One region of the Geodermatophilus sp. SYSU D00814 genome, then DNA from elsewhere that is predicted to be linked to it. Evidence: riboswitches for the same ligand, from Rfam matches in the RefSeq annotation. Region 1 holds a riboswitch; each other region holds the start of a gene.
The links. Region 1 has a riboswitch for cyclic di-AMP ahead of ACI780_RS13075 (transglycosylase family protein). Riboswitches for the same ligand answer to the same signal wherever they lie in the genome.
Positions count from the first base shown of each region.

Region 1 (7,220 bases):
CCAGGGCCGCGCGGACGGCGGGCAGCACGGTGCGCAGCACGTCGTCGGGCCCGTCGGGCGCGGGGAGGACGGTCAGCTGCCGGGGCACGTCGAACCAGGGTACGAGGCGCGCGATCTACGCTGGCGGGCGTGATCACCCCCGCCGGTCTCCCCGAGGGGATCGACCGGCCGGCGGTGTGGTCGGTGCCCATGCGCACCCGCTTCCGCGGCATCGACGTCCGCGACGGCGTCCTGGTGCGCGGCCCGGCCGGCTGGGGGGAGTTCTCCCCGTTCTGGGACTACGGCGTCCTGGAGAGCCGTCGGTGGTGGGCCGCCGCGGCCGAGGCCGCGCTGACCGGCTGGCCGGCGCCGGTGCGCGACGCCGTGCCGGTCAACGTCACCGTGCCCGCGGTCGACGCCGGGCGCGCGCACGCGATCGTCACCGCCTCGGGCTGCCGGACGGCGAAGGTGAAGGTGGCCGAGCCCGGGCAGACCGCGGCCGACGACCTCGCGCGGGTCGAGGCCGTCCGCGACGCGCTCGGCCCCGGCGGCGCGGTCCGCGTCGACGCCAACGCCGCCTGGGACGTGGACACCGCGGTGGCGCGCATCCGCCACCTGGACCGGGTGGGCCTGGAGTACGTCGAGCAGCCGTGCGCGACCGTCGAGGAGCTGGCCGCGCTCCGCCGGCGCACCGACGTCCGGATCGCCGGCGACGAGGTCCTCCGCCGCGCCGACGACCCGCTCGCGGTCGACCTGCGCGAGGCCTGCGACGTCGTCGTCCTCAAGGTGCAGCCGCTCGGCGGGGTGCGGGCGGCGCTGCGCGTCGCCGAGGCGCACGGCCTGCCGTGCGTCGTCTCCTCGGCGCTGGAGTCCTCGGTGGGCCTCGCCGCCGGCGTCGCGCTGGCCGCGGCACTGCCGGAGCTGCCCTTCGCCTGCGGCCTGGCCACCGGGGCCCTCCTCGGCGGCGACGTGACGAGCGAGCCGCTGCGGCCGGTCGACGGCGTCCTGCCGGTGCGCCCGGTGACCCCCGACCGGCTGGCCGACGTGGCGGCGTCCCCGGAGGTGACCGGGCGCTGGGCCGACCGGCTGGCCGCGGTGCTGGCCGCGTGAACCCCTCCACCGCGCTGGCCCGCGTGCTGGTCGACGAGCTCCTCCGCGGCGGGGTCCGCGACGCCGTCGTCGCGCCCGGCTCGCGCTCGGCGCCGGTCGCCCTGGCGTTCGCCGCGGCCGAGCGCGCCGGCGCCCTGCGGCTGCACGTGCGCATCGACGAGCGGACGGCGTCCTTCCTCGCCCTGGGCCTCGCCCGCGCCTCCGGCCGGCCGGTGCCGGTGCTCACCACCTCCGGGACGGCGACCGCGCACCTGCACGCCGCGGTGCTCGAGGCCGACGTCAGCGGCGTCCCGCTGCTCGCGCTCACCGCCGACCGCCCGCCGGAGCTGCGGTCCACCGGCGCCAACCAGACGATCGAGCAGCCCGGCCTCTACGGCGGCGCGGTGCGCTGGGCCGCCGACGTCGGCGTGCCCGAGGCCGGCCGCGAGGCCGCGCAGAACCGGTACTGGCGCTCGGTGGTGTCCCGGGCGCTGCTCGCGGCCACCGGCACCCTGTCCGGGGACCCCGGACCGGTCCAGCTGAACCTGCCCTTCCGCGACCCGCTGCTGCCCGAGGAGGAGCCCGGTCCGCTGACCGGCCCGTGGGCCGGTCGCGCCGACGGCGCCCCGTGGACCGCCGGTGTCCCCGCGCCCGCCGCGCCCGGTCCGATCGGCGACGGCCCGCGCACCCTCGTGGTCGCCGGCGACGGGCCCGGTGCCGCGGGCCGCGCGTGGGCGGCCGGCGCCGCTGCCGCCGGCTGGCCGGTGGTCGCCGAGCCCAGCGGCGGGGCGTGGACCGGCGACGCCGTCCGCGGCGGGGCGCTGCTGCTCGGCGTGCCCTCCTGGCTCGACGCGCACCGTCCCGACCGGGTCGTGGTGGTCGGCCGGCCCACGCTGTCGCGGCCGGTGTCGGCGCTGCTGGCCGACCCGCGGGTACGGGTGGAGACGGTGACGGCGACCCCGCGGTGGCCCGACGCCGGCCGGTCGAGCGCGCTGGTCGGCCGCGCCGCCCCGCCCGCGGGCCCACCGTCGGACCCCGGCTGGGCCGCGGCCTGGACCGGGGCCGCCGCCCGGGTCGGCGCCGCCGTCGACGCGCTGCTCGACGCCGCGCCGGCCCCCACCGCTGCCCGGCTGGCCCGCGACGTCGTCGCCGCGCTGCCGGCCGGGGCGCTGCTGGTGCTGGGCTCCTCGACGCCGGTGCGCGACGTCGACCGGCTCGCCGTCCCGCGCGGCGACGTCACGGTGCTGGCCAACCGGGGCGTGGCCGGCATCGACGGCACGGTCTCCACCGCGGTCGGGGCGGCGCTGGCCTCCGGCGGCCCCGCGGTGGCCCTGCTGGGCGACCTGACCTTCCTGCACGACCTGCAGGGGCTGCTGACCGGCGAGGGCGAGCCGCGCCCGGACCTGACCCTCGTCGTGCCGGACAACGACGGCGGCGGGATCTTCGCCCAGCTCGAGCCCGGCCGGCCGGCGTACGCGCGCGACTACCGGCGGGTGTTCGGGACGCCGCACGGGCGCGACCTGGCAGCGGTCGCGCAGGCGCTGGGCTGGGCCACCACGCGGGTCACCGCGCCCGGCGAGCTGCCCGACGCCCTGGCGCCGGGCGGGCCGGGAGTGGTCGTCGTCGGCACCGACCAGCGCGCCGAGGCCGACCTCGCCGTCGCCCTCCGCGAGGCCGCGGCCCGCGCTCTCGGCTGAGCCCTCCGGCGCCCGCCCGGGCCGCCCGTCGTCGGCCGGCGCCGGTGTGGTCCTGCTCGCACTGCCCGCCCGGCGGCGTCCGGCGGCGCACCGCGGCGCCTCGCCGCTGACCTGGGCATCCGGGGTGCACCCGGGGGTGGGCAGGGCGCCTCAGATACCCCGCGCGTCCCACCGCTAACGGAATGTGACCGGCGACACAACGACAGTTGCCATGACGATATGTAACGTTTTGGCTGCGCTCGGCCAATCGGAGCGCGGCGCCGGTCCGCCAAACCCTGCCCACCGGTCGCCCACACCAACACCCAGGGCAGGGGTGGGGGAACCACTTCCGGCGCGCGACGGCCTACGGGGGCCTGTCCTGACGCGCGCCTCGGGGTGAAGCCGCGACACCGCGGCCGGGCACCGATCGCCCGAACCCGACAGCTCACCTCGCCGGCGGTGATCGGGAGATCATCACCATGCCCAAGCACCGCGCACCCCGCTACGTCCGCACCAAGAAGGTCATCGCCCGGGCCCCTGTCGTCGCCGGCGCCACCGCCGTCGGCCTCGGCGTCCTGAGCGCCCCCGCCTCCGCCTCCGCCTCCGAGACGCACGACTGGTCCGGTGTGGCCGAGTGCGAGTCCAGCGGCAACTGGAGCATCAACACCGGCAACGGCTACTACGGCGGCCTGCAGTTCAGCCAGTCCACCTGGGCCGGCTTCGGCGGCACCGAGCTCGCCGCGCGCGCCGACCTCGCCACCCCCGCCGAGCAGGTCCAGATCGCCGAGCGCGTCCTGGCCGGCCAGGGCATCGGCGCCTGGCCGCACTGCGGCGCGTTCCTGGCCGACGGCACCACCGCGGCCGCCGCCGAGGCGCCCGCCCCGGCCGCCACTGCCGAGGCGCCCGCCCCCGCTGCGGCTCCCGCCGAGCAGCCCGCGGCCGCCCCGGCCGACGACGCCACCGAGGACTACACGGTCCGCTGGGGCGACACCGTCAAGAAGATCGCCGACGCCCACCAGCAGAGCTGGCGCGAGCTGTACCAGCGCAACGTCGACGTCATCGGCGGCGACCCGAACCGGATCTACCCGGGCCAGGTGCTCGCCGTCAGCGGTGCGGCCCCCGCCGCCGAGGCCCCCGCGGCCGCCGCTCCGGCCCCGGCCGCCACCGCCGGCGAGTCCGCCCCGGCCGCCGAGGTCGCGCCGATCGCCGCGGCCGCGCCGCAGGTCGCGAACGCCATCGCCACCATCACCAACACCGCCGGCGCCGTGAAGCCGGTCGCCCAGGCCGCCGCCGACGTCGTCGTCAGCAACGTGCCGGGCGCCGCCGACATCACCATCGGCGGCACGCGGGGCAGCGCCGTCGACCCGAACGGGCACCCCTCGGGCCTGGCGCTGGACTACATGGTCATGTCCGACGCCGCCCTCGGCGACGCGATCGCCCAGTACCACATCGACCACTGGGACGAGCTCGGCGTGGAGTACGTGATCTGGCAGCAGCGGATCCTGACCTCGCCCGATGGCGCGTGGAAGGCGATGGAGGACCGCGGCAGCGTGACCGCGAACCACTTCGACCACGTGCACGTGAACTACGCGGGCTGACCTCCCGCCACCCCCGACGAGGGCCCCGGCCGCTGCCCAGCGGCCGGGGCTCTCGTCGTCCCGGTCAGCGGCCGAGGGCGGCCCAGTACGCCAGGTACGACCGGTGCAGCCAGCCGTCGACCCAGGCGCGGTCGGGCCGGGCGGGTACCGCCGGACTGTCGCGCAGTGCGGCCAGCCGCGCCTCGGCGTCGTCGACGGCCGCGACCACCTCGGCCAGCGGCACCTCGCCCCGGCGGACCCGGCGCAGGTACGCGCGGTCGGGCTCGGGCACCGGCAGCGTGATCCGGCCGGTGGTCAGCAGCTCCACGCCCTGCAGGCCCAGCCGCAGCGCGTGCATCGCGTACTTCACGTCGAAGCCGTGCGCGGCGACGAGCTCGGGCCGGTTCGGATGCGCGCCGGCCTGCCCGGTCATCGCCGCCCGCTGGCCCCGCAGGTAACCGAGGAACCGGTCGGCGGCCACGCGGGAGACGAACCGGTCGGCGTGCGCCACCAGCTCCGCGCCCGCGGCGTCGCGGACCACGACCTCCTCGTCGGGGACGAACAGCAGCAGCAGGACCGTCGGGTTGCCGCCCAGGGCCAGCCGGGCCCACTTGCGGGCCGAGTAGACGACGACGTCGACGTCGCCGGCGCCCGACCGGTTGGCCAGCCCGCCGGGCCGGTCCCACGCGGTGTGCCGGTGGTACTGCTCGAAGGGCACGGTCTCGGTCGTCGCCAGGCCTGCGGGCACCCGGGCGGTGCCGGTGACGTACTCCGGCGGCTCCAGGCAGACGCCCATCTCGTCGCGGTCGTCCTGGCCGGCCACGGACGTGCCGTGCACGCCCGACCCGACCTGAGCGCGCAGGACCGTGCCCCGCTCGGCGATCTCCCTGGCGACGGCCGAGGCGTGCGGGTGGTCGAAGGGCGGGGGGAGCGAGCGGTCGCCGGGGACCAGGGGGACGGCGGGCACCGGCACACCCAACCAGCCCGGAGCCGGCCCGCCGACCGGTTTCACCCGGGCCGTCGCCAGACCAGCGCGTAGCGCCAGAGAACCAGCCGACGCACCCGGACACCGGGCAGGACCGCGGCCGCCCGTCGTCGGACCTCGTGCAGCGTCAGCTCCGGGTCGCGCACCGGCATGCCCGGCGTCCCCGGGTCCCGCCGGCCCCGGAGCAGCCGGACCAGCCCGATCCCGCGGGCGAGCACGGCGGCGAGCACCTCGACCGGCAGCTCGCGCGGCAGGTCGGGACGGGCCAGGGCCACGGCGGCCAGCACGCCACCGGGCCGCACCGCCGCCGACAGCACCCGCAGCGCCGGCTCCAGGGGCCCGTGGTGCAGCGCCGACACGCTGACGACGGCGTCGTAGCCGCCCGACGGCAGATCCAGGTCGAGCACGTCGGCCTCCACAACCCGGACGTTCCCCGGCACCCGCGCGCGGGCCTTAGCCACCATCTGCGGCGAGCGGTCGACGGCGTCCACGGAGTCCGCCCGCCCCGCCAGGACGGCGGCCAGCCCGCCGGCACCGCACCCCACCTCGAGCACCCGGAGGCAGGGGTCGGGGAGCTCGCGCAGCAGCAGGGGCCAGTAGTGGGCGTTGTGATCCCAGGACGGGACCGCCCGCATCAGTCCTCCAGGGCGGCCTGGAAGGCGGCGAACTTCGACTGCGTCTCGGCCAGCTCGGCCGCGGGGTCGGAGCCCGCGACGATGCCGCAGCCGGCGAACAGCCGGGCGGTGCACGGGTCGTCCTCGACGAGCTGGGCGCACCGCAGCGCCAGGCCGAACTCGCCGTCGCCGCGGGCGTCGAGCCAGCCGACCGGCCCGGCGTAGCGGCCGCGGTCCATGCCCTCGAGCTCGGCGATCACCGCGGTGGCCACGTCGGGCGGCGTGCCGCCCACCGCGGCGGTCGGGTGCACGGCGTCGACCAGCTCGAGCAGCCCGGCCCGGCCGCCCGGCCCCGAGCGGCGCTGGGTGCCGGTGACGTCGGTGGCCAGGTGCCGCACGTTCGGCAGGGTCAGCAGCGCCGGCTCCTCGGGGACCGCCAGCGCTGTGCAGTACGGGTCGAGCGCCCGCACCAGCGAGTCGACGGCGAGGGCGTGCTCGGCGCGGTCCTTCTCGCTCGCCAGCAGGGCCGCCGCGAGCCGCTCGTCGTCGGCGCCCGCGCCCCGGGGGGCGGTGCCGGCGAGCACCCGGGCCGACAGCCGGCGGCCGGTGCGGCGCAGCAGCAGCTCCGGGGTGGCGCCGAGCAGCCCGTCGACCGCGAAGGTCCAGCAGTCGGGGAAGCGCGCGGCCAGCCGGTCGAGCAGCCGGCGGGCGTCGAGCGGCACGTCGGCGGTGACCAGCAGGTCGCGCGCGAGGACGACCTTGGCCAGGTCGCCGTCGCCGATGCGCCGGACCGCCGCGGCCACCGCGCCGCACCACGACGCGGGGTCCAGCGCGCCGTCGGCGTAGCGCAGCCGGGTGGGAGCGGGCGGCAGCGCGGCGGGGTCGCCGGCCAGCACGTCGCGGGGATCGACGTCGCCGGCGGTGGTGAGCCAGGCGGTGCCGTCCCGACGGCCGACGACGACCTCGGGGACGACGAACACCGACGTCTCGCGGGCCGGGTCGAACGCGACGCTGGCGAACACGACCGGCCCCGAGCCGGGGACGCCCACCGCGTCGTCGACGGGGAGGGCGGCGCTGCGGTCGGCCCACCAGGCGGCGGCCTCGGCCAGCGCCCCGGGGCCGCTCACCTCCAGCCGGTCGGCCTCGCCCCAGCCGACCAGCCCCTCGCCGCGGCGCACCCACGACAGGGCGCCGTCACGGGGCAGCAGGCGCAGCAGGTCGGGGGAGTCGGGCAACTCCACGGTGACGACCGCGGGCGCGGCGGCGTCCGGGGAGGTCACCGCCGCGGCTGTCACGCTCC
Region 1 is NZ_JBJGYP010000014.1:127,416-134,635, reverse strand. Features, by position in the region: gene menE (o-succinylbenzoate--CoA ligase) at 1-88, opposite strand, end outside; gene ACI780_RS13085 (o-succinylbenzoate synthase) at 130-1,089, shown strand; gene menD (2-succinyl-5-enolpyruvyl-6-hydroxy-3-cyclohexene-1-carboxylic-acid synthase) at 1,086-2,765, shown strand; cyclic di-AMP (ydaO/yuaA leader) riboswitch at 3,049-3,219, shown strand; gene ACI780_RS13075 (transglycosylase family protein) at 3,224-4,342, shown strand; gene ACI780_RS13070 (nucleotidyltransferase domain-containing protein) at 4,407-5,288, opposite strand; gene ACI780_RS13065 (class I SAM-dependent methyltransferase) at 5,330-5,941, opposite strand; gene ACI780_RS13060 (isochorismate synthase) at 5,941-7,215, opposite strand.

Region 2 (7,220 bases), on a different contig from region 1:
CGACGAGCAGGACCGGTCGCGGCCCCTCGGCGAGCGCGGTGACCGGGTCGGCGTCGTCGGGCAGGTGCAGCGCCTGCCGCAGGGCGGCCTCGACACCCTCCGACGAGACCGGCACGTCGCGGCCGTCGAGGCGCAGTACCCGGCAGCCGTCACGGCGCGCGGTGTCGGCGTACCGGTCCAGCAGCGCGGACTTCCCGATGCCGCCGGGACCCCACAGGTACAGCAGCGCGACGGCGGCCCCGTCGTCGGACAGGGCGGCGCGGAAGACCGCGAGCTCCCGCGCCCGCCCGGTGAACAGCCGCTCGCGCTCCCGGCGCAGGCGCTCGCCGAGCGTGGTGCCCCGTGAGCGGTCGGGGGACCCGTCCATGCGCCCGTCGCCTCGCTCGTCCCGGTCACGGCTGGGGAGGACGACGCTACCGGCGGTGACCGCGCCTCCCAAGCCGTTTCCCCGCCGGGGCGCCGGGGTCCGCCGGGCGCCGGCCGGGTAACCCGCTCGCGGCGCGCGAGCCCAGCGCGTTCACTGCACCGGCCCACCGACGCACCGCGGGGACCGGGCCCCGCGCAGGAGGAGAGAAAGGACCATGGAGCAGATCAGCGAACGCCTGCTCAACTGGGCGTCGATCCTCGAACCGGCCACCCGGGAGCAGGCGCAGCGCACCGCCTCGATGCCGTTCGTCCACCCGCACCTGGCGCTCATGCCCGACGCCCACCTGGGGCTGGGGGCCACGGTCGGCTCGGTGATCCCCACCGACGGCGCGATCATCCCCGCCGCGGTCGGGGTCGACATCGGCTGCGGGATGATGGCCGTCCGCACCCAGTTCACCGGCGACGACGTCCGCGGCCGGAACCTGGCGGTGCTGCACGAGCAGATCGCGCGGGCGGTCCCGCTGTCGGCCGGCCGCTACAACCGGAAGCTCCGCGACACCGCGGCGGCGCGCGCGGAGGAGCTGCGGGCGATGCCCGGGGCCGACCAGGCCGACGGCGCCGCGCCGAACTGGCCGCTGCAGCTGGGGTCGCTGGGGTCGGGCAACCACTTCATCGAGGTCTCCCTCGACGAGGCCGACCGGGTGTGGCTGTTCCTGCACTCCGGCTCGCGCGGGGTGGGCAACCGGCTCGCCCAGCGGCACATCCGGGTGGCGCGGGACCGCTGCGCCGGGATGGACCTGCCCGACCGGGACCTGGCCTACCTCGAGGAGGGCGAGCCGGCGTTCGACGCCTACATCGAGGCGCTGCACTGGGCGCAGCGGTTCGCCGCGCTCAACCGCGAGGAGATGATGGACCGCGTCGCCGAGCAGCTGTCGCGGTTCCTCACCGAGGAGGTCCGGCGCGAGCAGGTGGTGCAGTGCCACCACAACTCCACCGAGCGGGAGACCCACGCCGGCCGCGAGGTGTGGCTGTCGCGCAAGGGCGCGATCTCCGCACGGGCCGGCCAGTGGGGGCTGATCCCGGGGTCGATGGGTGCGGCGTCCTACGTCGTCGTCGGCCGGGGGAACCTCGAGTCGCTGACATCGGCGCCGCACGGGGCCGGCCGGGCGTTCTCGCGGACCGCCGCGCGCAAGCAGTTCAGCCGGGCCGACCTCGACCGGCGGATGGCGGGCATCGCCTGGGGCCGCTCGGACGCGTTCCTCGACGAGCACCCCGATGCCTACAAGAGCATCGACGTCGTCATGGCCGACGCCGCCGACCTGGTGGAGATCCGGCACACGCTGCGCCAGGTGGTCAACGTCAAGGGCGACTGAGTCCTCCCCGGACGCTCGTGCTCTGCCCCCCGTGCGGGGGCAGAGCACGAGCGCGCCGGACGGCTGTGGCGCCCGTCCTCGGGCCCTAGGGTCCGCTCATGGCCGAGCGCGAGATCAGGACGGTGCTGACCGGAGGCGGGTTCTTCGAGGGCCCGCGCTGGCACGACGGCACGTGGTGGGTGTCGGACTTCTACCGGCAGACGGTGAGCCGGGTGACCGCCGACGGTCAGGAGACCGTGCAGTTCGAGGTCCCCGGGCAGCCGTCGGGCCTGGGTTGGCTGCCCGACGGGTCCCTGGTCGTCGTCTCCATGAAGACCCGCGAGCTGCTCCGGTGGGACGGCTCGTCGCTGACGCCCCACGCCGACCTCTCGGAGCACTGCGGCGGGCACCTCAACGACCTCGTGGTCGACGACGCCGGGCACGTGTTCGTCGGGGACTTCGGCTTCGACCTCATGGGCGGCGGCGCGCCGACCACCGCGTCGATCAAGCGGGTGGACCCCGACGGGACGGTGTCCGTGGCCGCCGAGGGGCTGCAGTTCCCCAACGGCACGGTCATCACCCCGGACGGCGGCACGCTCGTCGTCGGGGAGACCCTCGGCAACCGCTACACCGCGTTCGACCTGGCGCCCGACGGCTCGCTGACCAACCGCCGGGTGTGGGCCTCCCTCGGCCCCGAGGTCACCGGGCGGAGCACCGAAGAGGTGCTCGGACAGCTCGCCGTCGCACCCGACGGCTGCGCCCTCGACGCCGAGGGCCGCATCTGGGCGGCCGACGGCGTGGGCGGTCGCGTCGTGCGGGTGGCCGAGGGCGGCGAGATCGTCGACGCCGTCGCCGCACCCGAGGGGCTGGGCGTGTTCGCCTGCATGCTCGGCGGCGACGACGGCCGGACGCTGCTGATGTGCGCGGCGCCGGACTTCTACGAGCACAACCGCGCGCCGGTGCGCGAGGCGGTGCTGCTGGCCACGGAGGTCGACGTCCCCCACGCCGGCCGCCCCTGACGCTCAGCCGCCGGTGACGGCGCGGGAGGTCCGGCTGCGGTGGACCGCGCGCGGGGGGCGCATGCCCAGGTCGGTGAGGATCCGCCCGGCCCGGCGCCGGCGCTCGCGGGCGCGCTCGCGCAGCAGGGCGCCGAGCGCGGCGTTGACCGACCGGTCCGCGCGGCGCTCGAGGAACTCCGCCGTCGCGAGGTGGGTCGCCGCCCGCCGCAGTGCCTCCACGTGCTCGATCCGCTCGTGCGGTCGACGGTCCGCCGCACCCCCGCCGGTCCTCATGGTGGTCGTCGTGGTCTCGGACATGCGCTCCTCGCCCCCTCGGTGGTCCCGCACCCGTGACGACGCCGTGCCACGGCGGGCATGACGCGGACTCCGGGAGCCAGGGCGGGAGGACCGGGAGGAGGGCTCAGGGGCAGGACTCCTCGAGCTTGACGACACCGAGGTCGATGGCCCCCTCGACGTTCCCGGTGACCTGCTGGCCGGCCGGGATGTTCTGGGTGCAGACCTTCCAGTTGGCGTCGAGGACCTGACTGCGGCTGCCCAGCAGGTCGTGGGACAGGCTCAGGAAGACGCCGTTGGTCTGGATCAGGTCCTGGGCGTCCTGCAGGGTCAGGCCGACGACCGCGGGCATGGAGAAGTCGACGACCGGCGCGGCCTGGGTCGTGGACTCCGGTGCGGGGGTCGGTGCCACGGCGGCATCGGAGGTCGGGGGCGCAGCGGGCACGGTCGAGGTGGGCGTCTCCGGGGCGGACGGCACCGAGGACGAGGACGACGGCGTCGCGGCAGTGGGCGCGGCCTCGTCCTCACTCCCGCAGGCGGCGGTCAGGAGCCCGACGGAGAGCAGGACCACGAGCCCGGCGGACCGGCGGTAGGAGGGGACGGACCGGTTCATGGGACACCCCGTGTGTTCGTTGCGGACGGGCACCGACGGCCCTCCCGAAGGCAGAGCAGCGGTGCCCCGATGGGACGCCGGCCAACGTCACACGTCCTCGGCCCGACACCGGGATTCGCGAGGACCGAGTCGTCTCGGAACGGCGACAACCGATCCCATGGACCCCGGACGCACCACGCCCCCCGGCCCGGACGCAGGACGGGGGGCGTGAGGAGCGGAGTGGGTCAGTAGGCGCGGCCGCTCGTCCCGCCCTTCTTGTTCTTGCTCTGGTAGTCGCGGATGAACTGCTTGATCTTGGCCTGGTTCTGCGGCTTCTGGAGCTCCTGCACCACCTTGGCGGCGACACCCGAAGCCACGAGCTTCCTCAACATCCCCACGGGGTCCTCCTCATGTCGGTTGCCTGTCGGGTGCCCCGTCAACGTGCGGTGCAACCCTGGGGATCCCGGCGGCTGCGCTCCCCGCGCGTGGCGGGCCGTTGACGGCGTGTGCGGACGCACCGCCACGTCCTTTCTCGTCCCGCCCGGCGTGTCGGCGACGGCGCGTCGCCGGGAGGACGGCGGCGGCACGTGCGTCCGTGCAGGTCGGAGCCGGTGTCCCGCCGTGCGGCCGGTGTCAAGTCCCGGGAGCCGGTCCGGGCGTGGCGGGCCCCCGGTCCGGTTGAGGGGCCCGGGACCCCTCCCTACCGTCGTCGCGGTCCGGCCAGGGTCCTCCGTCACGCCCTGTGTGACACCCGCCGGACACGCCGAACCGGGCACCGGCACGAGAGCCGGTACCCGGGCCGGGGACCCACCGCAGTCCTGGGGTGGAGCGCGATCCGTCGCGCCGGGCGACTCCCCCGTCCGAACCCGTCAGCTAACCCGGTAGGCGGCCGTGGAGAACAGGAGAACCGTCGTCGATGACGACTGCACGCACGTCCACCACCCGCCGCTCGTTCCGCGGCATCGCCGTCGCCGCCATCGCCGGAGCCGGCATCGTCCTCTCACCTCTCCCGGCCTCGGCGAACTCGGGTGGTGGTGGGACGGCGACCGCGACCGTGGCCGCCGCGCCGGCGGTCGCCCCCAACGCCGCGGCCCAGGTCGCCGTGGACACCGCGCTCGCCCAGGTCGGTGACCCCTACGTCTACGGCGCCACCGGCCCGAACGCCTTCGACTGCTCGGGCCTGACCAGCTACTCCTACGCGGCGGCCGGGATCTCGATCCCGCGCACCTCGAAGCTCCAGTCGACCTTCGGCACCGCGGTGGCCAAGTCCGACCTGCAGCCGGGTGACCTGGTCTTCTTCTACAGCCCGGTGTCGCACGTGGGCATGTACATCGGCAACGGCCAGATGGTCCACGCCTCGACCGCTGGCAAGCCGGTCGCCGTCGTCGACCTCGACTCGATGCCGAGCTACGCGGGCGCCCGCCGCGTCGCCTGACGCACCTCAGGCAGGGTGCCCCGGCCGGCCTCCCCGGCCGGGGCACCCTGGTCGCCGTGGACGACGAGGACGGCCCGCGATGGCCCCGCCGCGCCGGCTCCGGCCCGGTCGTGGCGGTGGGCAAGCTGGTTGCCGACCAGATGCTCGAGCTCAGTGAGCCGCTGCGGGCGGGGAGCCAGCAGCGGGTGGTGCGGACGACGACGGCGGGCGGGGCGCCGGCCAACGTCACGGCGACCCTGACCCGGCTCGGCACCCCGGCGCGGCTGACCGGGTGGGCTGGGGCGGACCCGCTCGCCGACACGCTGCTCGCCGGCCTGGCCGCGCGGGGCGTGCAGACGGCGGTGGTCCGCCGCGGCCGGGCGCCGCTGTCGACGGTCCTCGTCCACCCCGACGGCGAGCGGACGCCGCTCACCGACCGGGGTGAGGGCGGCCTGACACCGGACGACGTCCGCGCCGGGTGGCTCGCCGACGCCGCCGTCGTCCACCTGGACGGCTACGACCTGCTGCGCTTCCCGGACGCGCTGGTGGCCGTTGCCTCCCTCGCGCGCGACGCCGGGGTACCGGTCAGCGTCGACGTCGCGGCCGCGGCGCGGATCGAACGGCACGGGGTCGCGGCCTACCGCGGGCTGCTCGCCGGGCTGCGGGCGGACCTGCTGTTCTGCAACGCCGCCGAGGCCGCGGTGCTGGGGCTGCTCGGCGACCTGCCCGCGGAGGCGCCGCCGCTGGCCGTGGTGCACGCCGGCGCACACCCCACCCGGGTGCTCACACGGGCGGGTACGTGGCAGGTGCCGGTGGCGCCGCTGCCCGCGGGGCGGCTGCGCGACACGACCGGCTGCGGGGACGCCCTCGCCGCCGGGGTGCTGGCCGGGTGGCGAGGCGGGGCGCCGGTGCTCGACGCGGTCCGGACCGGGCACGCGGCGGCCGCGGTGGTCGCCGGCGTGCTCGGCGGCCAGCCACCGCCACGTCCGTCGTGAACCTGGCTCTGACCTGCGGTTTCGTCTTGCGCAGTGCTTCGGTTGACGGTAGACTTCGATCATGTGTTCGAGCGATGCCGCCGACGGTGACTCGCTCGACGACGTCGCCGCGCTGGTTGCTGAGCGGAACCGGATCGACGCCGCACTGGCCCGCCGGGTGCGGGCGGCGGAGCTGTCCCAGGCGCCCGAACGCGACGGGCTGAAGTCGATGACGTCATGGCTGTGTGGGCACTGCCGGCTCTCGCCGGCGGCCGCTACCCGGTTGGTGGGCAACGGGCGGGCGCTGGAGCACCTGCCCGCCCTGGCCGAGGCGCACGAAGCAGGCTGGGTGACCGCCGAGCAGGTCACCGAGGCAGCTCGGGTCGTCACTCCCGAGCGGCTGGCCGCTGCGACCGCGCGGGGCGTCGACCTGGGTGCGATCGACGCGGCACTGACGCAGGTGGCCCTCGACTGCGACCACCGCGACCTGGCCGGCGTGGTGCAGCGGTATCTCGACGCGCTGGATCCCGACGGTCCCGAGCCGGATCCGACCGAGGACCGGTCGCTGACGGTGGCCAAGCACGCCGACGGATCCCTGAGCGGCCGCTTCCACCTCGACGCGGTCGGTGGGGAGAAGCTGCAGGCGGCGCTGGAGGCGCACGTGCAAGCCGACCGGCCCGCCGGCGACCAGCGCACCCGCGCACAGCGGCAAGGTGACGCGCTGGTGCAGCTGTGCGACAACGCCCTGGCCTCCGGTGCATTGCCGGTGCTGCGGACGGTCAAGCCACACGTGGCCGTGCGGGTCGACCTCGACGACCTGGCCGACCCGGCGGCCGGCGCAGGCAGTGCCCCCATGGGGTTCGGCGCGGTCATCTCCGCCGCTCGGGCCCGCTGGCTGGCCTGCGACGGCCAGGTCACCCGCATCGTCATCGGCCCGGAAGGCCAGCCGCTCGACGTCGGCCGCACCAAGCGGGTGGTCACCCCGGCCATCCGCAAGGCCGTCGAACTCCGCGACGGCGGCTGCGTCTTCGCCGGCTGTGACGCGCCGACCCACTGGGCCGACGTGCACCACCTGGTGCACTGGATCGACGGTGGCGAGACCTCACTCGACAACTCCGCGTTGCTGTGCGAGCGGCACCACACCAAGGTCCACCACGGCTTCCGCGTCGAGCGACAACCCGACGGCCGATGGCACACCTACCGACCCGATGGCAGCGAGATCACCGTTCC
Region 2 is NZ_JBJGYP010000045.1:8,494-15,713, reverse strand. Features, by position in the region: gene ACI780_RS22780 (hypothetical protein) at 1-367, opposite strand, end outside; gene ACI780_RS22775 (RtcB family protein) at 582-1,739, shown strand; gene ACI780_RS22770 (SMP-30/gluconolactonase/LRE family protein) at 1,838-2,737, shown strand; gene ACI780_RS22765 (hypothetical protein) at 2,741-3,034, opposite strand; gene ACI780_RS22760 (hypothetical protein) at 3,138-3,422, opposite strand; gene ACI780_RS22755 (hypothetical protein) at 3,848-3,979, opposite strand; cyclic di-AMP (ydaO/yuaA leader) riboswitch at 4,354-4,506, shown strand; gene ACI780_RS22750 (C40 family peptidase) at 4,519-5,037, shown strand; gene ACI780_RS22745 (carbohydrate kinase family protein) at 5,094-6,011, shown strand; gene ACI780_RS22740 (DUF222 domain-containing protein) at 6,073-7,220, shown strand, end outside.
Region 2: it holds a riboswitch for cyclic di-AMP, as region 1 does, so the genes downstream of both, ACI780_RS22750 (C40 family peptidase) here and ACI780_RS13075 (transglycosylase family protein) in region 1, are expected to answer to the same signal.

Region 3 (7,220 bases), on a different contig from region 1:
GCCCGGCGGGTCCCCGACCCGCCCGCCCAGCTCACCCCGCCGATCCTAGGCGTGCGGGCCCCCCGGCCGTCCGGGCCCGTGGGACGACAAGGGCCGGCGACCCACCGGGTCGCCGGCCCTGGCGACGTGCTGGAACGGCCACCCTTCAGGGGCCCGCGCCGAGCCTGCGAGGCGTGGGGGGAAGGGTGGTCCGTTGTCAGGCGATGCGGCGCATGGCGGTGATGCCGCCCATCGAGTCGACGGAGACCACCTTCACCGGCACGCCGGAGGTGGAGGCGTGCACCATCTGCCCGTTGCCGATGTACATCGAGACGTGGCTGACCGGGCTGTAGTAGAAGATCAGGTCACCCGGCTGCAGCTCCGAGCGGGAGACCGCGGTGCCCATCTGCGACTGCATCTTGCTGGAGTGCGGGAGGCTGATCCCGGCGGCCGCGTAGGCGTACTGGGTCAGGCCCGAGCAGTCGAACGCGTCCGGCCCGCCGGCCCCCCACACGTAGGGGTCACCGACCTGCGCGAGCGCCGTCTGCACCGCCGTCTGTGCGGCGCCGCTACCCCCGCCGGACGCGGAGACCGCCGGGGCCGGGGCGGCGGCCGCCGGCGCGGCGGCGGCCGGAGCGGCCGCGGCGGGCGCCCCGCCGGCCGGCGCGGCCGGCGCCTCGGCGGCGGAGGCACCGGCGGAGGCACCGGCTGAGGCGGCCTCGGCCGCTGCAGCCTCGGCCGCTGCGGCCGCGGCGCCGGCCTGGGCGGCCAGGGCCGCCTGCCGCTCGGCCTCGGTGAGCGCGTCGAACTGGGCCCGGTAGTCGACGATGTCGTCCTCGAGCCGCTGCTCCTGGGCGGTGAGGTCGCCGAGCGTGGCCTCCGCCTCGGCCTCGGCGGCGTCGGCGTCGCGCTGGGCCTGCTCCGCCGCCGCAGCGGCCTCGCCGACCCGGGCGAGGACGTCGGTGGTGTGACCGGCGATGCGGTCGAGGGTGGCCAGCGAGCTGACGAAGTCCTCGGCGGAGTCGCTGGTCATCAGCAGGTCCAGCTGGGCGAAGGTGTCGTTGCTGCTGGTGTAGGCGCTGCGGGCGACCTCGCGGATCTGCCCGTCGAGGGCCTGCAGCTGCGCCTGCGCGTCGGCGAGGGCGCGGTCGGCGGCCTCGGCGGCGGCCTGCTGCTGGGCGAGCACCTCCCGGGCCTCGTTGACCCGCTCGCTGACCGCCTCGAGGCGGCGGCCGGCGTCGGCGGCGAGCTCGGCGGCCTGCTCGGAGGTGGTGGCCCGCTCGGGGTCGGCGACCGCGGTGCCGGGCAGCAGGGTCACGGTCAGGGCGGCGGCGGTGCCGGCGAGGGCGACCCGGCCGAGGAGCCGGCGCCGGGAGGGGCGGTGCGGACCGGCGATGCGCGCGGTCGCGGGTGCGGAGGAGGTGGACTGTGCGCGGGCATGCCCCAGGGAGGGGCGGGGGGTCGCCACGGGCGGCGGCTCTCCGTTTCTTCCTCAGCAACCGCCTACCGAGTTAGCTGACGGGTTCGGGCTGGGAAGACGTGCCCTATCCGCGTGCCCCGGTGGACCGGGACACGCGAGAACTCACCCCAGTGCTGCGGTGGGTCCCCGGCTCACCTCGCGCACACCCGCAGGCGGCGTCCGGCGACTCGGCGGTCACCAGCCGAGGTCACCTCACGTGAGGTGACGACCACCCGGCCGGCCGCGGCCACACTACGGACGTGGTGAGGTCGTGACAAACGGGCCCCCTGCGGTTTGTGAGAACACGCACAGTGAGCCACGACGCCACTCCGGTGTGTACCCCGCACGGCGTCCACCTGCGGCTCAGCCGGTGCGGCGCCGGCCGGCCGGGCGGTGACGCAGCGGAGGCACCAGGCCGCCCTCGGCCAGCGCCCGCACCGCACGCCGCTCGACGTCGTCGAGGTCCACCAGCACACCCGGTCGGGCGACGACGGCGTCCTCGGCGGCCGGGACGGGCGGGACCGGCAGGAACACCGGCGGGGTGGCCCGCCGTGCCGGTGGCGCGCCGAGCAGGACGGTGACGACGCAGTCGGCACACCCGGTGCCGCGCGCGGTGCAGCTGTCGCAGTCGATGAGCATGGCCTGTCCCTCCGGTGCCCCGGCCGCCCGGGGAACGGGTCGCGGCCGGGACGGGTCTGCCTGTCGGTCGCCGCGCACGCTAGGGACGGCCACCGACAGTCCCCGGTCAGCTGCCCGCGTACTCCCAGTGCCAGGGCTCCTCGCGGCCGTTGCCCGGATCGGCCCAGGTGGGGTGCAGCCAGCCGAACCGGCCGGCGTTGGCGACCATCCACGCGTACTGGGCGGTGTCGAAGGTCTGGATGCCGCCGCACAGGTCGACCGCCAGCCCCCAGCCGTGGTTGCTGGTGCCCGGGACCGCGGCCAGGGCCGGCTTCTCGCCGTAGAGCCGGACCTGCCCGGCGTAGGTCCGGTAGGAGTCGGTGATGCAGATCGGCTCGCCGAACTGCGCGGCGAACGCCCCGCTCATCGCCCGGTAGGCCGCGGCGGCGTCGCAGCGCAGCGAGTGCCCGCCGGCCCCCAGCGGGCACAGCGCGCTCGGCGGGATGAGGCCGTTGGGGTACCCGCCCCAGGCCCGGGCCCCGTCGAAGCTCGGCGGGTACACGGTGTTGCCGCACTCGACGCGCAGCGCGCCGTCCGACGGCCCCGGGGCGGGCTCCTCCGGGCGCGTGCCCAGGCTCGGCCGCCCGACGTGCAGCACCTCGTCGGCCGGCAGCCGGCGGACGACGACCGCGCCGGCCCGCGCGTCGGCGGCCAGCATCGTGTCGCGGTCCAGGGCGATGCCCACGTGGCCCAGGCCGGACTCCGGCGTCCCGAGGAACACCAGGTCACCGGGCAGGACGTCGGCGAGGTCGACCGGCACGGTGACGGCGAACAGACCGGCCTGGTCGGCGGGCAGGGCGACCCCCGCCGAGCCGTAGACGGTGGAGACCAGCGAGCCGCAGTCCCACGAGTCCGGGCCGGCCGTCCCGGGCGCGTAGGGCCGGCCCAGAGCGTCCATGGCCGCGGTGACGGCGGCGACCGTCTGCGCCGGCAGCACGAGCAGCGACGTCGGCTCGCGGGGGAACTGCGCCGCACCGCGCTGGGCGCCCCCCGACGCGGACCCGACCGGCACCAGCCCGGCCGGCAGGGCGCCCGCGGGGTCGAGCAGGTCCGCGGCCGGCGGCGAGGCCACCCCCGCCGCGGCGAGCTGGTCGAGGTGGGCGCGCCAGTTGGCCGCCGTCTGCCGGTTGACGTCGAGCTGCTGCTGCTGCAGGTCCGACAGCTGCCGGTCGACGTCGCTCAGCGCGGCGTCGAGCTCGCCGGTGACCGCGTCCGCGGCCGCCTCGAGGTCGCGGACCTGGGCGCCGAGCGCGTCGGTCCGCTGCCGCGCCTCGGCGAGGGCGGCGTCGGCGGCGGCCTGCTCGGCCACGGCGGCCCGGCGCTGGTGCTCCGCGGCGGTCACCACCGCGGCGGCGTGGTCGTCGACGGCGTCGAGGTAGCCCAGCGCGGCGGCGAGGTCGCCGGGGTCGCCGCCGGAGAGCAGGACGCTCAGCGGGGAGAACGCGCCGCCGTCGCGGTAGGCCGCCGAGGCGTACCGGGCGACGTCGTCCTGGTGGCGCGCCAGTTCCTCCTCCGCGGCGGTCACCGCGGCCCGGGCGGCGTCGACGCCGGCCTGCGCGTCGGCCAGCGCCTGCTGCGCGGCCGCGACCTCGGTCTGCCGCTGCCGCAGGTCGGCCTGCACCTCGGCGGCCCGCTGCTGCAGGCGGTCGAGGGCCTCGCTGTCGAGGACGCCGCTGGTGCCCCCGGGCTGGTCGCTGGGGGTCGCGGCGGCCGGTCCGGCGAGCGGCAGCGCCACCAGCACCGCCGCGGTCACCAGCGTCAGGGGCGCGGCCCGGCGCTGCACGCGCGACCGGGACCACAGGCGCACCGCACCACCCCCCGCGAGACCGGACCGTACGGTCCGCCCGGGGATCGTCGTCCGCGCCGCCGTCGTCCCGCAAGCGTTCCGCGCACCGCTCCTCCCTCCGGGTCCGGAGGCCCGGCGCGTCGCCCGGCGCGTCGCCCGGAGTCGGCCGCCGGCGACCCCCTCCTCCCCGGGACTGTCCGACCCCCGGCCTACCGTCCCGCCGTGCTCTTCCCCGCCGACGGCGCCGGGTCCCGGTCGCCGCGACACGCACAGGCACCGGCCCACGGTGACCGCCCGCTCCCCCGCTCCCGCCCGGCCCCGCACGAGCCGCTGCCGCCGGTCCAGACCACCATCGACGAGCTCGGCACCCCGCTGGCCGGCGTCACCTTCGTCGTGGTCGACCTGGAGACCACCGGGGGGTCGCCGAAGGACTGCGCGATCACCGAGATCGGCGCGGTGAAGGTGCGCGGCGGCGAGGTGCTCGGGGAGTTCCAGACGCTGGTCGACCCCGGCTGCGAGGTGCCGCCCTACATCAGCGTGCTCACCGGCATCACGACGGCGATGGTGGCCACCGCCCCGCGCATCGCCGCGGTGCTGCCGGCCTTCCTCGAGTTCGCCCGCGGCGCCGTCCTGGTGGCCCACAACGCGCCGTTCGACCTCGGCTTCCTCCGGGCCGCCTGCGAGCAGACCGGCACCGTCTGGCCCGCGTCCACGTCCGTCGACACCGCCGTCCTCGCCCGCCGGCTGCTCTCCCGCGACGAGGTGCCCAACTGCAAGCTGGCCACCCTCGCGCCGTACTTCTCCGCCTCCACCGCGCCCTGCCACCGTGCCCTCGACGACGCCCGCGCCACCGTCGACGTCCTGCACGGCCTGTTCGAGCGGCTCGGCCCGCTCGGGGTGACGTCGCTGGAGGAGCTCACCGGCCTGACCCGCCAGGTCGACCCGGAGCGGCGCCGCAAGCGGCACCTGGCCGACGCGGTGCCCTCCGGCCCGGGGGTGTACGTCTTCCGCGGCCCGCGCGACGAGCCGCTGTACGTGGGCACGAGCAACGACCTGCGCACCCGGGTCCGCAGCTACTTCACCTCCGGGGAGCAGCGCAGCCGGATGACCGAGATGGTGGCGCTGGCCCAGCGGGTCGACGCCGTGCCGTGCGCGCACGACCTCGAGGCCGCCGTCCGGGAGCTGCGGCTGATCGCCGAGCACAAGCCGCGCTACAACCGCCGCTCGCGCTTCCCCGAGCGGGCGCTGTGGCTGCGGCTCACCGAGGAGCCCTTCCCCCGGCTGTCGGCGGTGCGCCGGGTGGGCCCCGGGGCCGGCGTCTTCCTCGGCCCCTTCGCCGACCGGCGGGCCGCCGAGATGGCGATGGCGGCCATCCACGAGGCGCTGCCCCTGCGGCAGTGCACCGCCCGGCTGTCGCCGCGGGTGCGCACCGGCGCCTGCGCGCTGTCGGGGATGGGCCGCTGCGGCGCGCCGTGCACCGGCGCGCAGTCGGTCGAGGAGTACGCGGAGGTCGCCGAGGTGCTGCGGGGCGCGGTGGCCGGTGACCCGCGGGCGCTGGTCGAGCCGCTGCTCGACCGCGTCGACCGGCTCGCCGCCGAGGAGCGCTACGAGGACGCCGCGGTGCTGCGCGACCGGGTCGCGGTCCTGGTGCGGGCGGTGCGCCGCCGGCAGCGGCTGCAGACGCTGGCCGCCGTCCCCGAGTTCGTCCTGGCCCGGCCCGACGGCGACGGCGGCTGGCACCTCACGGTGGTGCGCCGCGGCCGGCTGGTGTCGGCCGGCTGCGCCCCGCGGGGGACGTCGGTGCGCGACACCCTGGCCGTCCTGCGCGCCACCGCCGAGACCGTCCCCGGCGCCGACGGCGAGCTGGCCGCCTCGGTCGACGAGACCGAGCTGGTGCTGCGCTGGATGGAGAAGCCGGGCTCCCGGCTGGTCGAGGTGGAGGGCACCCTGGCCTGCGCGGCGCCGGGCACCGGCGGGTTCAGCGGCTTCCTCGCTCGGGTCGACGCCGGCCGGGCGCTGCGCGACCCCTTCGCCGACGACCGCCAGCTGGGCACCCGCGCCCGCCCCGAGCGCATCGTCGCGGGCCCGTCGGTCGTCGGCGGTCCGCAGGGGTCACGGATAGCATCGCCGGCGTGATCACCGCCATCGTGATGGTCGACGCCGCCACCGACGCGATCCCCGAGGTGGCGGCCGCGATCGCCGAGCTCGACGGCGTCAGCGAGGTCTACTCGACCGCCGGGGAGGTCGACCTCGTCGCGATCGTGCGGGTCCGCGAGTTCGACCAGGTGGCCGAGGTGATCGCCGGGCGGATCAACAAGGTGCCCGGCGTGCTGGAGACCGAGACGCACATCGCCTTCCGCGCCTACTCCAAGCACGACCTCGAGGCCGCCTTCTCCCTCGGCCTCGAGTCCGGCGCCTGACGGAGGACCGCCCTCCTCCCCACGCCTCGCTCCGCTCGGCGCGTGCCCCTGGAGGGCGGCCGTTCCAGCGCCTCGCGACGGGAGCTCAGCCCCCAGCGGCCGCGCGGCTGACGGCGACCCAGCGCTCGAGCAGGGCGGCGGCCCGGCCGTCGTCGACGGCGGCCGCGGCCCGCGCCGTGCCGTCGGCCAGCGCGGCGGTCAGCTCGCCCCCGCGCTCGTCGGCGGCGGCCAGCGCCGCGGCGGCGTTGAGCAGCACGGCGTCGCGCACCGCCCCCCGCTCCCCGGCGAGCACCCGCCGGAAGACCTCGGCGTTGTGCGCGGGGGTCCCGCCGCGCAGCGCGTCGGGGCCGGCGGTGGCGATGCCCAGCTCGGCGGGGTCGACCACCCCGGCGGTGACCGCGCCGTCGCGCGCCACCCACACCCGCGACGTCGTCGCGGTGGTGAGCTCGTCGAGGCCGTCGTCCCCACGGAACACCAGCGCGCGGCTGCCCCGCGCGGCGACCACCTCCGCCAGCACCGGCGCCATCCGCGGGTCGGCGCAGCCGATCGCGGCGGCCACCGGCCGGGCCGGGTTGGTCAGCGGGCCGAGGAAGTTGAAGACCGTGCCGATGCCCATCTCCCGCCGCGGCGCCGCGGTGTGCCGGTAGCCGGGGTGGAAGACCGGCGCGAAGAAGAAGCCGATGCCGGCCTCCCGCACGCAGTGGGCCACCGCCGCGGCGGGGAGGTCGATGACGACCCCCAGCGCCTCGAGCACGTCGGCGGCCCCCGACGACGAGGAGGCGGCGCGGTTGCCGTGCTTGGCCACCGGGACCCCGGCGGCCGCGGTGACGACGGCGGCCATCGTGGAGATGTTGACGGTGTGCGCGCCGTCGCCGCCGGTGCCGACGACGTCGACCGT
Region 3 is NZ_JBJGYP010000038.1:13,055-20,274, reverse strand. Features, by position in the region: gene ACI780_RS21635 (M48 family metalloprotease) at 1-35, opposite strand, end outside; gene ACI780_RS21630 (C40 family peptidase) at 197-1,447, opposite strand; cyclic di-AMP (ydaO/yuaA leader) riboswitch at 1,464-1,642, opposite strand; gene ACI780_RS21625 (hypothetical protein) at 1,802-2,077, opposite strand; gene ACI780_RS21620 (D-alanyl-D-alanine carboxypeptidase family protein) at 2,184-3,923, opposite strand; gene ACI780_RS21615 (DEDD exonuclease domain-containing protein) at 4,125-6,038, shown strand; gene ACI780_RS21610 (Lrp/AsnC family transcriptional regulator) at 6,035-6,322, shown strand; gene trpD (anthranilate phosphoribosyltransferase) at 6,408-7,220, opposite strand, start outside.
Region 3: it holds a riboswitch for cyclic di-AMP, as region 1 does, so the genes downstream of both, ACI780_RS21630 (C40 family peptidase) here and ACI780_RS13075 (transglycosylase family protein) in region 1, are expected to answer to the same signal.

Region 4 (7,220 bases), on a different contig from region 1:
CCGGAGCCCGACCCCGCACCCCTCCCGGCGCCCGAGCCCGAACCGGCCCCCGAGGCGCCGGCGCCCGAGCCGGCCCCGGTGCCGGAGGCGCCCGCACCGGAGCCCGAGGTGCCGACGGTGCCCGTCCCCGAGCCGGGACCCGAGCCGGAGGTGCCCCCCACGGCGCCCGCGGAGCCCGCGCCCGCGGCGCCGCCTCCACCCGCCCCGCCCCAGGTCCCCCCGGAGTGGGGCGGGGCGCCGGCCGCGTGACGGCGGCCGAGCCGCTCGTCGAGTGACTGGGTGAGCAGCCACCCGGCCAGCAGCACCAGGTGCAGCAGGAACAGCCACAGGCCGACGGCGACCACCGCCCCGACGACGACCAGGCCGCCGAAGGGGGCACCCAGGTCCAGCGGCAGGGACAGGAACACCACGAAGCCCTGCAGGAAGCCCGACAGGCAGGCCGCGGTGAACAGCGCCCCGCTGGTCAGCGCACCCCAGCGCAGCTGGCCGCCCGAGACGACGCCGAACCCCCACAGCACCGGCACGGTCAGGACGAACAGCACGGTGTAGTAGCCGACGGCGAAGCGGCCCAGTGCCGCCCCGACGCCGTCCTCGCGGGCCAGGTCGGCCATCACCCGGGCGGCCAGCAGCAGCGGGTAGAGCAGCAGCGGCGTGGCGACGACCAGCGGCAGGGTGAGCAGCCGGCCGCGCCAGCCGGTCAGGTTCTCCCGGCGCTGGCTGAAGCGCAGCAGCGCGCGGCGCAGCCCCTCGCCGTAGAAGGTCAGCGGGACCAGCGCCAGGACGAAGCCCAGCAGGTCGAGGTGGGTGCCGGCCTCGACCAGCCGCTCGACCGCCTCCGGGGCGCCCAGCGGCGTGGGCAGCAGCTCGGTCAGCCGCGCGGTGAGCGCCCGCACCTCCTCCGCCGAGGTCACCAGAGCGGTCAGCCGTACGGCGACCAGCAGCAGCGGCACCACCGCGATGCCCGCGTAGAAGGTCAGGCCGGCGGAGATGAGGGCGAGGTCGCGGCCGCGCAGCAGCCGCTGGGCCCCGCGCAGCAGGGTGTGCACCTCGGCGCGCAGGCGGGCCGCGGTCCACCTGCGTTCCGGAGTCACCCGCTCATGGCACCAGCCCCCGCGGGCGCGCGCCCGTCGGAGTGGCGCCGGTGCGGTGCTCAGTCCTCGGAGCTGTCGTCGGTGGTCGGCGCGTCGTTGCCGGGATTCGGGCCGGTCTCCTGGCAGCTGGCGTCGTTCTCGTTGCTGGCGTTCTCGCCGCTGGCGTCGCAGTTGGTGGGCCCGCGGGAGAAGTCGGTGTTGTCGCCGCAGGCGGTGAGGGAGCCGAGCAGCGCGAGCACGACGAGCGGCCGGGCCAGGCGCATCCGCGTGGAGGAGGACATGCCCTGACTCCTACACGCCCCGGCGGCCGGTCAAACGGGCGGGGTCCCGCGTGTCCGTAGCCGCACCACCACGGAACGTCACCGATGTGATTACACCGCGGTGATTGTCACGGGTCCGTCACGCCCCTTACTCTGTGTGTGTCCAACGGGGCGCTCCGTCACTGACCTGGGTGACACCCCGAGGACGCCGTCGAGCCGGTGCGCCCCTCGGGTGCGCCGGGCCGGGGACCCATCGCAGTCCTGGGGTGCAGCGCGTGTCCGCACGCGCCGGGCGAGTCCACGCCCGAACCCGTCAGCTAACCCGGTAGGCGGCCTGGGAAGAGGAGAACCACCGCGTGGCGTCCCTGCGCACGTCCGTCCCCGGCGCGACCGGCCGCCCGCACCGCCGGCCCGGCCGCCGCGCCGCCCTCGTCCTCGCCGGGGCCCTCGGTCTCGGCGTCGGCGTGGGGGTCGTCCCGTCCGCGGCCCTGGCCGAGGAGCCCACCACGGCGGCCGAGGCCGCGCAGCTGGTGGCCGCCCGCGGGCACGACCTCGAGGTCGTCACCGAGCAGTTCAACGAGGCCCGGGAGGCACTGGCCGCCCAGCAGGCCGCGGCCGAGGCCGCCGCCGCGTCCCTCGCCCAGGCGCAGGCCGAGGTCGACACCGCCCGCCGGCAGGTCGTCGGGATCGCCCGGTCGGCCTACACCGGCGACGGCATGGGCTCGTTCCAGGCGCTCATGACCAGCGAGGACGCCGACGAGTTCGTCAACCGCGTCAGCCTCCTGCAGGGCGTCGCCGGCTACCAGGGCGAGCTGCTCGGCCAGGCCGTCGCGGCCACCGAGACCGCCACCGCCGCGCAGACCGCGGCCGCCGAGGCCGCCGCCGAGGCCCAGCGCCAGTACGACGCCGTGGCCGCCCAGCAGGCCGACCTCGAGGGCCAGATCGCCGCCTACCAGGCCGACTTCTCCCGGCTCAGCGCCGAGGAGCAGCGCGCCGCGCTCGAGGCCGCCGCCGCCGCGCACGCCGCCGGGGACCAGCGGGCCAGCCGCGACGAGGACCGCGAGGAGCCCGCCGCCGAGGAGGCCCCCACCGCGTCCTCCGCGCCGGCCGCGGCCCCGGCCCCGGCCAGCGGCGTCGCCGGCACCGTCGTCGCCACCGCCATGGCCCAGCGCGGCAAGCCCTACGTGTGGGCGGCCGCCGGGCCGGGCTCGTTCGACTGCTCCGGCCTGACGCAGTACGCCTTCCAGGCCGCCGGGATCAGCCTCCCGCACTCCAGCAAGATGCAGTCGCAGATGGGCACCGCGGTGTCGAAGGCCGACCTGCAGCCCGGTGACCTGGTCTTCTTCTACAGCCCGGTCAGCCACGTGGGCATCTACATCGGCAACGGCCAGATGGTCCACGCGCCGACCTCCGGCGACGTCGTCAAGGTGGCCAGCATCGACTCGATGGGCAGCTACTCCGGAGCCCGCCGCATCGGCTGAAGGACCACCCTCCCCCCGCCTCGCACGCTCGGCGCGGGACCCTGGAGGGCGGCCGCTCCGGCACGTCACCGGCGTCACAGCGGGACGGGGAGCCGGGGGACCGGCTGCCGCGTTGGTCCCTGCGGAGCTGCCGCCGACGCCTGAGGACCGCGTACCGATGAACCCCCGCACCGTCGCCACCGCCTTCCGCGTCGTCGCCGTCGCCGAGGCGCTGTCCTGGGTGGGCCTGCTCGCCGGCATGTACGTCAAGTACGTGCCGGAGACCTCCGAGGTCGGCGTGCAGGTGTTCGGCCCGGTCCACGGCGCGGTGTTCGTCGCCTACGTCGCCGTCGCGCTGGTCGCGTCCCGGGTGCTGCGCTGGTCGCCGTGGACGACGCTGCTCGCGCTCGCCGCCTCGATCCCGCCGCTGGCCACCGTGGTGTTCGAGCGCTGGGCCGGCCGCACCGGGAGGCTCGCGGCACCCGCGCGGGCCTGACCTACCGTTCCGGGCATGCCCGAGCCCGTGCTGCCCGCCACCGCCCGCACCCTGCTGGCCCGCACCGCCCGCGCCCAGCGCGACGGCCGGGCGCCGAGCCTGGTCGCCGGCGTCGTCCGCGACGGCGGGCTGGCGTGGTCGGCCGGGCGCGGCGACGTCGCCGAGCCGCACACCGACGTCCAGTACCGGCTCGGCTCGATCAGCAAGACGGTCACCGCGGTCGCGGTGCTGCGGCTGCGCGACGAGGGCCGGCTGGGCCTGGACGACCCGCTGGACCGGCACGTCCCCGGCACGCCGCTGGGCGACCGGTCGATCGGGCAGCTGCTGTCGCACCTGGCCGGCGCGTCCGCCGAGAGCCCCGGCGGCTGGTGGGAGCGGGTGCCCGGCGGCTCGCTGGCCGACCTCGCGCTCACCGGCGGCGACGTCGTCCTGGGCGAGGCCCGGCGCTTCCACTACTCCAACCTCGGCTTCGGCCTGCTCGGCGAGCTGGTGGCGCGGCTGCGCGGCCGGCCGTGGGACGACGTCGTCACCGGCGAGGTGCTCGCGCCGCTGGGCATGGCCCGGACGACGCCGCGCCCGTCGGGCCGCGCCGCGCAGGGGTACGCCGTGCACCCGTGGGCCGACGTCGTCCTGCCCGAGCCCGAGCACCACGCCGGGGTCATGGCCGCCGCCGGCCAGCTGTGGGCGTCCCTCGCCGACCTCGCCCGCTTCGCCGCCTTCCTGCTCGGCGACACCGGCGACGTGCTCTCCCCGGCCACGCTGGAGGAGATGGCGGTGCCGGCCGGCGTCGACCCCTCCTCACCGGCCTGGTCGGCGTACGGGCTGGGGCTGCAGGTGCTGCGGGTCGACGGCCGCACGCTCACCGGCCACGGCGGCTCGATGCCGGGGTTCCTCGCCGGGGTCTTCGTCGACCGCGAGGAGGGCACCGGCGGGGTGTCGCTCGCCAACACCACCAGCGGGCTGGACTCGGCGCTGGTCCCGGGCCTGCTCGCCGACCTGCGGGCCGCCGAGCCGCAGGTGGTCGAGCCGTGGCGCCCGGCCGGTTCGCCGGTGCCGCTCGAGCAGCTCGGCGTCTGGTACTGGGGGCCGGCGCCACTGGCCCTGCGAGCGGTGCCCGGCGGGCTGCTGCACCTCGGGCCGCTGCCGGGGCGGGCCGGGCGGGCCAGCCGGTTCCGCCGCTGCGACGACGGCACGTGGCTCGGGCTGGACGGCTACTACGCCGGTGAGACGCTGCGGATCGCCCCCGACCACCTCGACCTGGGCACGTTCGTGTTCACCCGCGAGCCCTACGACCCCGCCGCCCCCGTGCCCGGCGGCGTCGACCCCCGGGGCTGGACCGCCCCCTGACCGTGCACTTCCGCGGAAGCGCACGCGTCTACGGGCGGTCGAAGGCGTCCATGGTGGTCTTGACGACGGCGCCGTAGGCCAGGTGCGGCACCACGTCGGCGGCCCAGTCGGCCGCCGACCACGTGCGCGGGTCGGTGACGCCCAGCACCGTCATCGGCCCGTTGGCGGCCACCAGCACCGCGAGCGTGGTGAGCAGCGTGCCCACCAGCGGCTGCGACCGGAAGCCCGACGCCCGCAGCAGCCCGACGCCGACCCCCACGCCGACGCCGGCCACCAGCCCGGTGATCGGCCCGAGGCCCTGGACCCGGTTCTGCCGGTGCTCCTCGTCGCCCGGGATCGGCACGTGCGCCTTCTCGGCGAGCCGCTCCACCGTCTCCTCGGGCGTGGAGCTGGTGCCCCGGCCGCGGACGGTCATGTCGAGGTAGGTGACGGCGTTGAGCGCGGTCGACCCCGCCGCCCCCGCCGCCGCGCCGCGCAGCGCCCAGCCGAGGGTGCTGATGCCCCGCTTGCCCTTGCCGAACGTCCCCACGGGGGTGCGCTTCGCCATGGACGGCGCCCTACCCGTCGCGCTCACCAGCGCAAACGGCGCATGCTGGGGACGTGGACGACGTCGGCGCGGCCCTCGAGCGGGCGATCGGCGCGCTGCTCGACGCCCGCGCGCCCGGCGCCACGATCTGCCCCTCGGAGGCCGCCCGCGCCGTCGACCCGCAGGGCTGGCGGGAGCTCATGCCCGGGGCGCGGGCGGCGGCCGCCCGGCTGGCCGCCGCGGGCGCCGTCGAGGTGACCCGGCGTGGTGCCGTGGTCGACGTCGCCACCGCCCGCGGCCCGGTCCGGATCCGGCGGGTCAGCCGCTGACCGGCAGCGGCCGGGCCAGGAACGCCGCGAGCAGCCGGGCGGTGCGGTCGACGGTGCCGGAGTGCAGCACCTCGTAGCCGTGCGTGCTCAGCGTGGGCAGGCTCAGCAGCGCCGCCCGCGCCGACTGCCCCGACGCCTGGGCCTGGGAGGCGTCGGAGTCGTAGGACTGCCACACCGCCGTCTGCGGCTGCAGCCCCAGCTCGGTGCCGACGTCGACCAGCGCGTCGGCGACCGCGCGGTCGTAGACGACGGCGTCGTCGGCGTAGGCCACCACCGGCCCGCCGTCGACGGTGACCTGGTACTCCGCCTCCGCGGGGCCGACGTCGAGGGCGATGGTGAGGTCGCCGGGCAGCGTGCGGGCGGCGTAGGAGGCACCGACACCGCCCATCTCCTCGCTGGTGCTGGCCACGAGGTACACGTCGCCGCGGGGGCGCCCGCGCAGCAGCCGCGCCGTCCCCACCAGCGCGGTCAGCGCCGCCCGGTCGTCGAGGAAGTACGAGCCGACGTAGGCGCCGAGGCGGGTCAGCCCGCGCCGGTCGGCGTGCACGCACACCCGCGTCCCCGGGTGCACCCCGGCGGCGGCGAGGTCCTCGGCGGAGCAGCCGGTGAAGACGTACACGTGCGACCAGTCCATCGCCTGTCCGCCCTGGTCGGGCTTGGTCTGCCAGATCCGCGTGCTCTCGGCGGTGGTGTGCTCCGACCCGAGCGTGAGGACGCCGGTGAGGGTCTGCCGCCGGCCGAGGACGGCGACCGGGCCGAGGCCGAAGTTGCCCGGGTACATGACGCCCAGGGAGGTCACCCACAGCGTGCCGTCGGGCTCGACCCGCTTGACCATCATCGACAGCTCGTCGAGGTGCGCGGTGACCCGCACCGCCGGGGCGGACCGGTCCGTCCCGTGCAGCAGCGCGACCAGGTTGCCGGCGGCGTCGACGGTGGTCTCGTCGGCCAGCGGCTCGAGCTCGCGCCGGACGACGTCGCGCACCGCCTCCTCCTGCCCGCCGGGGCCGTAGGTGCGCAGCAGCTCGCCGAGCAGGTCGGGCAGCGGGGTCGGGGCCTCGGCGGTCACCGGGGACCCCTACCCGGACGGCGGCTCCTCTCCCGCCGCGCGCCGCAGCAGCGGGTCGACCCGGTGGTCGACGTAGCGGCGCAGCGCCAGGGCGGTGTCGGTGCGCTCCACCCCGGGCAGGGCGAGCACCTGCTCGGTCAGCCGCCACAGGTCGTCGGCGTCGACGGCGACCACCCGCACCAGCAGGTCCGCCGCGCCGGACAGCGCGGTCACCTCCAGGACCTCGGGCATCGCGGCCAGCGCGGCGGCGACCTCCTCGAGGCCGCGCTGCACGACCTGCACCGTCACGTAGGCGCTGAGCCGGTAGCCGAGCGCTTCCGGGCGCACCCGCGAGGCGAAGGGGGCGAGCAGCCCGCCGGACTCCAGCCGGGCCAGCCGCGCCTGGACGGTGTTGCGGGCCAGCCCGAGCTGCTGGGACAGCGCCAGCACCGTGGCCCTCGGGTCGGCGTCGAGCGCCTGCACCAGCCGCGCGTCGGTGGCGTCGAGGCGCTCGGGACCGGCGGGCACGGCGCCAGTCTGGCACGTGCCGGCCGCTCCCGAAACGCATCCTGCTCAGTCCGCCGTGGCGGCCTTGCGCATCCCGATCGGGGGGTGGTGTGCTCCTTACCGGCGGGGGACGTGTCACGATGTGTGAGTGGAGCCACA
Region 4 is NZ_JBJGYP010000019.1:30,660-37,879, reverse strand. Features, by position in the region: gene ACI780_RS15880 (transglycosylase domain-containing protein) at 1-249, shown strand, start outside; partial or broken gene ACI780_RS15875 (YhjD/YihY/BrkB family envelope integrity protein) at 273-1,046, opposite strand; gene ACI780_RS15870 (hypothetical protein) at 1,151-1,372, opposite strand; cyclic di-AMP (ydaO/yuaA leader) riboswitch at 1,564-1,700, shown strand; gene ACI780_RS15865 (C40 family peptidase) at 1,708-2,832, shown strand; gene ACI780_RS15860 (DUF3817 domain-containing protein) at 2,990-3,307, shown strand; gene ACI780_RS15855 (serine hydrolase domain-containing protein) at 3,323-4,654, shown strand; gene ACI780_RS15850 (hypothetical protein) at 4,683-5,201, opposite strand; gene ACI780_RS15845 (DUF3253 domain-containing protein) at 5,255-5,509, shown strand; gene ACI780_RS15840 (M42 family metallopeptidase) at 5,499-6,575, opposite strand; gene ACI780_RS15835 (Lrp/AsnC family transcriptional regulator) at 6,585-7,082, opposite strand.
Region 4: it holds a riboswitch for cyclic di-AMP, as region 1 does, so the genes downstream of both, ACI780_RS15865 (C40 family peptidase) here and ACI780_RS13075 (transglycosylase family protein) in region 1, are expected to answer to the same signal.